Linked DNA regions of Caballeronia sp. LZ062. The protein of the gene in region 1 binds, or shares a complex with, the protein of each later gene. Links are inferred from orthologs where the notes say so. Each region holds a gene or a part of one and is shown in the gene's direction. Other genes may lie near its edges. The genes, in order: P9239_RS11505 and P9239_RS09405.

Evidence for each region.
Region 2: the proteins of P9239_RS11505 (region 1) and P9239_RS09405 are in contact, whole or in part, in a cryo-EM structure (PDB 9GE8), measured with the Escherichia coli proteins. The link is inferred for Caballeronia sp. LZ062 from one-to-one orthologs.

What each region holds. Positions count from the first base shown.
Region 1 is NZ_JARTWB010000002.1:1,162,871-1,166,115, forward strand. Bases 306-3,239 are described here. They hold P9239_RS11505 (arylesterase), read left to right. Parts: upstream 306-1,400; coding sequence 1,401-2,078; downstream 2,079-3,239. Other genes in these bases: pgi (glucose-6-phosphate isomerase), read left to right, coding at 306-649; P9239_RS11500 (ABC transporter ATP-binding protein), read right to left, coding at 701-1,516; P9239_RS11510 (hypothetical protein), read left to right, coding at 2,198-2,539; P9239_RS11515 (SurA N-terminal domain-containing protein), read right to left, coding at 2,659-3,239. Outside these bases: more of pgi, read left to right, coding at 1-305; more of P9239_RS11515, read right to left, coding at 3,240-3,245. UniProt on the Escherichia coli protein: TesA is a multifunctional esterase that can act as a thioesterase, lysophospholipase and protease.
Region 2 is NZ_JARTWB010000002.1:718,466-721,977, forward strand. Bases 74-3,274 are described here. They hold P9239_RS09405 (ABC transporter permease), read left to right. Parts: upstream 74-473; coding sequence 474-3,074; downstream 3,075-3,274. Other genes in these bases: P9239_RS09400 (DUF4126 domain-containing protein), read left to right, coding at 74-477; P9239_RS09410 (group II truncated hemoglobin), read left to right, coding at 3,096-3,274. In the rest of the region: more of P9239_RS09400, read left to right, coding at 1-73; more of P9239_RS09410, read left to right, coding at 3,275-3,512.

The sequences.
Region 1 (3,245 bases):
GCAAAGCGATCTCGTCGCGCCTTATTCGCAGGCGCTGCACTATCTGCCGTCGTATCTCCAGCAACTGGAGATGGAAAGCAACGGCAAGTCCGCGACGCTCGACGGCGGCATGGTCGACTACCCGACCGCCGCCGTGATCTGGGGCGAGCCGGGCACGAGCGGCCAGCACGCGTTCTTCCAGATGCTGCATCAAGGACCGACCATCATCCCGATCGACTTCATCGCGCTGCTGACGCCTGAGCACCCGCTCGTCGATCATCACGCAAAGCTGCTCGCCAACTGCTTCGCGCAGAGCGAGGCGCTGATGCTCGGCCGCACGCTCGAAGAGGCGAAGAAGGTGGCGGGTCCGGGCAAGGAAGAACTCGCGACGCACTTGAGTTTCCCCGGCAACCGGCCGACCACGACCATCCTGCTCGACGCGCTCACGCCGCAGTCGCTCGGCGCGCTGATCGCGCTTTACGAGCACAAGGTGCTGGTGCAGGGAACGGTGTGGGACATCAATTCGTTCGACCAGTGGGGCGTCGAATTGGGCAAGATTCTGGGCAAGGTCGTCGAGGCGGATATCACGGCAGCGAGCGCGGATCCGGCCAAGCACGATTCGTCGACGTCCGCGTTGATCGAGCGCGCGCGCAAGGCGCTGAAGCGCTGAATGCCGTTTGTGCTGACGCCCGCATCTTCGCCGATGCGGGCGTTTTCGCGTCTAGACGGCGAGGCCGTTGACGAGCCGCCCCGCTTCGATCGTGACCGTCGCGTCGCAGCGTTGCGCAAGTTCGGTGTCGTGCGTGACGAGCACGAGGGTCGCACCGTTGCGCTCGTTCATCTCGAACATCAGGTCGATGATCGCGTAGCCGGTCGCGGCGTCGAGGCTGCCCGTGGGTTCATCGGCGAAAAGAATCGCGGGATGCGTGGCGAAGGCGCGTGCGAGCGCGACGCGCTGTTGTTCGCCGCCGGAAAGCAGCTTCGGGTAATGCCCGGTGCGCTGCGAAAGTCCGACCTGGTCGAGCAGCGAGCGCGCACGCTGTGCAATCTGATCGTGCGGCATCTCGGCGCGCAACTCGAGCGGCAGCATGACATTCTCCAGCGCGGTCAGGTGCGGCATCAACTGGAACGACTGGAACACGAAGCCGACCGCGCCGCTTCTGAGCGCCGCGCGCTCGTCTTCGTTCAGTGCCGATAGCTCCTTGCCGAGCAGGCGAACCGAGCCGTCGCTCGCGCTGTCCAATCCCGCGAGCAAGCCGAGCAACGTCGACTTGCCCGACCCGGATGCCCCGACGATCGCCACGCTGCTGCCCTTCGCGATCGACAAGTCGATGTTGTCCAGAATCGTCAGCTCGCCCGTGGCGTCCTTCACCCGTTTGCTCAATCCCCGAACTTCGATGACCGGCTCGATATTGTTTTGCATGGACACCTTGAATAAGAACTGGAGCGCGCGTGATTTCGTGAAGGCTGCAATCGCGAGCGTGATGCTGACGGCGGCTGCTTTGTCGAATGCGCAAGCAGCCGATGCGCAAGCCAAGCCAGCCATCGTCGTGCTGGGCGACAGTCTCTCGGCGGAATACGGCCTGCCGCGCGATACCGGCTGGGTCAATCTGCTGCGCGAGCGGCTGGCGAAAGAGCGTCTCGATTATAGCGTCGCCAATTCGAGCATCAGCGGCGACACCACGAGCGGCGGACGCGCGCGGCTCACCACCGTGCTCGCGCGCATCAAGCCGGCAGTCGTTATCGTGGAACTCGGCGCCAACGATGCGCTGCGTGGCGTGCCGCTCACGACCACTGAAGCCAACCTTCGCGCCATCGTGGATGCATCGCAGGCCGCCCATGCGAAAGTGCTGCTCATCGGCATGTATGTGCCGCCGAACTACGGCCCGGACTATTCGCAAAAGTTCCACGCCGTGTATGAGCGCATCGCGAAGGACAAGAATGCAGCGCTCGTCCCGTTCCTGCTCGCGGGCATCGAAAACAAGCCGTCCATGTTCCAGGCCGACCAGATTCATCCGACGGTGCAGGCCCAGCCATTGCTTCTAGACAACGTCTGGCCGACGTTGAAACCCTTGCTGGGCGCGGGCGCGTCTCGGTAGCCGCGACGCAGCCGCCACAGCACTTCAAAACGCGAAACGCGGCCAGGATTCAGGTGTCTCAGACTCTCGCGTCACTCTTATAACCCGCTCGACATCGAGCGACTCTACAAGGAGGTCACGTGAAATACTTCCCCTTGCTCGCATTGACCGTTGCGATCTCTGCCTGTGCCGCACAGCCGCCTGCCGGCGTGCAGCAAGTCGGCACGAGCCAAAAGGCGCCGAAGGCAGTCGCACAATGCATCTCTCAGCAGTGGGCGACGAAGTCGCAGCAGCAGGTGATTTCGCAGGACACGCTGGCGAACGATCAGGCCGTCGACGTGTTCGTGCCGGGCCAGCAGCCGCCTAACGGCGCCGCGGCCGTGGTGCGTCCGTCGTGGTCCGGTCCGGGTACGTGGGTCGGCTTCCGCGCCTCGGGCGCAGCGGGCAGCGACGCAACCGGCGATATTCAGGGCTGCCTGTAATTGCGCTTCGGTTCCGCGATGTACCGAGACATCGCACTGAACTGATTTCGCGATACTGCAAAAACAAAGCCCCCGCGCCTTTCGGACGCGGGGGCTTTTTCGTTATCAGGCTGCTGTGCTTACTCGTTCGCCGAAGGCGCAGGCGCCGTACTGAGTTTCACCTTCGAGCGCGCCTTGAGCGAGTCGATATAGGCTTCCATCTCTGCCTGCGCATAGACTTGCGCCACTTGCTGCTGCGCGCCTGCGAGGCGATCCGCTGCGACCGGCGCGGACTTCTCGACTCCGTTCACGCGATAGATCGCGTAACCGTCCGCGCCGAGGTCGACGCCGACATACGCCGGCAGTTTGGATGCGTCCGCCTTGAAAATCGCGGCGAGCGCGGCAGGCGGCAAGCCTTGGGCTTCGTTGCGCGAGACCGTGACCGCCGAGGTGAAGCCGTCCGCCGATTTCGACTTCTGCAATTCGGCCAGCTTTGCCTCGCCTTCCTTGTGAGCGAGCGCCGCGGCTTGCTCCGCGACGACCTTCGTGCGCACGGCATCCTTGACGGCGTCGAACGCGGGTACGGTGGGCGCCTTGTAGTCCGTCACGCGGGCCGCGATCAGCGTGTTGTTGCCGACGTCGATAGCCTGCGTGTTGTAGTGCTGCTTCACCGAATCCGGTGCGAACACGGCCGCGAGGAGCTTTGCGTTGTTGAGCGGATTGTCCG
Region 2 (3,512 bases), 440 kb from region 1 along the record:
GTCGCGGCGGTGCTCGCGGTCGTCGAATTTCTCGCCGACAAAATTCCCGCGCTCGATTCCCTGTGGGACGCCATTCATACGCTGATTCGCATTCCGGCGGGCGCCGTGCTGGCGGCAGGCTCGCTCGGCCACGCCGATCCGACGCTGCTTACCATCGCCGCGCTCGCGGGCGGTACGCTCGCCGGGGCGTCACATTTCGCGAAGGCGGGCACGCGCGCGCTCATCAATCTTTCGCCGGAGCCGGTGTCGAATTGGGCGGCATCCGCCACCGAAGACGTCGGCGCGACGCTCGGACTCGTGCTCGCGTTCTTCGTGCCGCTCTTGTTCCTCGTCATGCTGATCGCGTTTCTGGTGGTCGCCGGCTGGGCGCTGCCGCGTCTCGTGCGCGGCGTGCATGGCGGCGTCTCGCGCATGGCCAAGCACATGCTGCCGGGCACGCATAACCCCATCAGCCGCCTGCGGAGCAAGCACGATTGAGCACGGCGGCCAACGACAAACCGGCGGCGAAAGCGTCGCACGCACCGCACCACACGCACCCGAGCGCCCGACTCGACTTCCTCCAGACCGTGCGCCAGTCGTGGCGCATGACCGCGCGCGACTGGCGCGCGGGCGAACTCACCATGCTGCTGCTTGCGCTCGTGCTGGCGGTCGCCGCGCTGTCGAGCGTCGGTTTTCTCGCGGATCGCATGCGGCAGGGGCTTGCCCGCGATGCGCGTCAGATGATCGCCGCGGATTTCGTCGTGCGCGCCGATCACCCCGTCGATCCGATGTTCGCGCAGGAAGCGCGTGCGCTCGGGCTGGACACGGCGGGCACGACCATCTTTCCGAGCATGGTCAGCTCGGGCGGGCAGACGCCGCTATCGCGGCTCGCGGCAATCAAGGGCGTGACGCCGGGCTATCCGTTGCGCGGCGCGCTGCGCATCGCGCCGGGCGCCGATGCCGCTGACGCGCCCGCGCAAGGCATTCCCGCGCCCGGCACCGTCTGGGTCGATCCTGCGCTGCTCGACGCGCTCAAGACGAAAGTCGGCGGCGCGGTAAAGGTCGGCACGCGCACCTTCACGGTCGCGGCGGTCATCACGCGGGAAATGGATCGCGGCTTCTCGTTCGTCAACTTCTCGCCGCGTCTCATGATGCGCGCCGACGAAATTGCGGGAACCGGGCTGATCGGCTATGGCAGCCGCGTCACGTACCGGCTGCTCGTGGCGGGGCTGGATGCGCAGGTCGAGCGGTTCGCGCAGTTCGCGCGCGGCAAGACCGACGGTGGCAAGCTGCGCGGGGTGGCGCTCGAATCGCTCTCGGACGGCCAGCCGCAAGTGCGGCAGACGATCGACCGCGCTAGCCACTTTCTCACGCTCGTTTCGCTCTTGACGGCACTGCTCGCGGCCGTCGCCATCGCCATGGCCGCGCACCGTTTCGCGCGACGGCATCTGGACGGCTGCGCGGCGATGCGCTGCCTCGGCGTCAGCCAGCGGACGCTGCGCGCGCTTTTCGTCAACGAATTTCTGGCGATCGGCGTGATCGGCAGCGTGGCGGGCATCGTGCTCGGGTTCATCGGGCATCTGGTGCTGCTGCATGCGCTCGGCTCGCTCGTCGATGTCGAGTTGCCGCAGGCGAGCGTCTGGCCGGCGTTGCAGGGTATCGCGATGGGCCTCGTGCTGCTGCTCGGCTTCGCGCTGCCGCCGCTTTTGCCGCTCACGCGCGTGCCGCCCGTCCACGTGATCCGCCGCGAACTGGGCGATGCGAGCCGCGTCGCGTATGCGGCGTATGGCGTCGGCGTACTGCTGTTCGCGGCGCTGCTCGTCATCGCGGCGGGCGAGCTGAAGCTCGGCGTGATCGTCGCCGGCGGGTTCGCGGCGGGGCTGCTGCTCTTCGGCGTCATCGCGCGCGCGGCGCTGTGGGCGGCGGCGCGCTTCGTGCGGCGCGAGAGGAGCCGCGCGGGCGTCGGCTGGCGCTATGCGCTCGCGTCGCTGGAGCGGCGCAGCGGCGGGAGCGCGCTGCAGATCACCGCGCTCGGCATCGGGCTGATGTGTCTCTTGCTGATCGGCATGACGCGCAACGATCTCATCAAGGGGTGGCGCGACGCTACGCCGCCGGATGCGCCCAATGAGTTCCTGATCGACATTCAGCCGGACCAGCGCGACGGCGTGCTCGCTTATCTGCACGGCCACGGCCAGCCCGACGCCGTGCTCTCGCCGATGGTGCGCGCGCGCCTCATCGCGATCAACGGGAAAGCGGTGAATCCCGACAGCTACGACAAGCCGGACGCCAAGCGGCTGGTGGACCGCGAGTTCAACCTGTCGTACACGACCGCGCTGCCCGACGACAATCGCGTGACGCAGGGCGCGTGGTATGGCACGAGCGGCAAGCCGCAGGTGTCGATGGAAGAGGGCATTGCGAAGACGATTCGCGTGAAGATGGGCGACATGCTGCGTTTCGACGTGGCGGGCCTGCCGGTGGAAGCGCCGGTCACCAGTCTGCGCAAGGTGGACTGGAATTCGTTCAAGGTGAACTTCTTCGTGCTGATGCCGCCCGAGGCGCTCGCGGACTTGCCTGCGACCTTCATCACGAGCTTCCATCTGCCCGCGAACGACCAGCGCATGATCGACGGCCTGATTGCCGCGTACCCGAACGTCACGGCTATCGACACCGCGCCGATTCTCGCGCAGATTCAGCGCACGCTCGCGCAGGTGATCGGCGCGGTGCAGTTCCTCTTCATCTTCACGCTCGCGGCGGGCGTGCTCGTGCTGTACGCGGCGCTCGCCGGCACGCGCGACGAGCGCATGCGCGAGTCGGCGCTGTTGCGCGCGCTCGGCGCATCGCACCGGCAAGTGCGCTCGGTGCAGGTCGCGGAGTTCGTCGCGGTCGGCGCGTTGGCGGGCCTCATGGCCGCGCTCGGCGCGCAGGGCATCGGCTACGTGCTCGCATCGCGCGTGTTCGAGTTCCATATCGATTTCAATCCGTGGCTCGTGCCGGCGGGCGTCGTCGCGGGCATTGCGTGCGCGGGGCTCGGCGGCTGGCTCAGCCTGCGGCGCGTGCTGGCGCGCCCGGCGCTGCAGTCGCTGCGGGACGCATAGGTTTTCAGTCAAAGCAAAGCAATGAGCGAAGTGAATCAACCGGCTTCCGAAGACGAAGCGACGAATCAACAACGAGCGCCGACCGCGTTCGAACTGATCGGCGGCGAAGAGCGCCTGCGCGCGCTCGTCGACCGTTTCTACGATTTGATGGATCTCGAGCCGGAGTTCGCGGGCATTCGCGCGCTGCATCCGCCGACGCTCGACAATTCGCGCGACAAGACCTTCTGGTTCCTGTGCGGCTGGATGGGCGGGCCGGATCACTACATCAGCCGCTTCGGGCATCCGCGGCTGCGGGCGCGGCATTTGCCGTTCGCCATCGCGTCGAGCGAGCGCGATCAATGGCTGCGCTGCATGGCGTGGGCGATGCAGGACATCGGCCTTGCCGAGCCGCTGCGCGAGCGTCTGCTTACATCCTTCTTCGATACCGCCGACTGGATG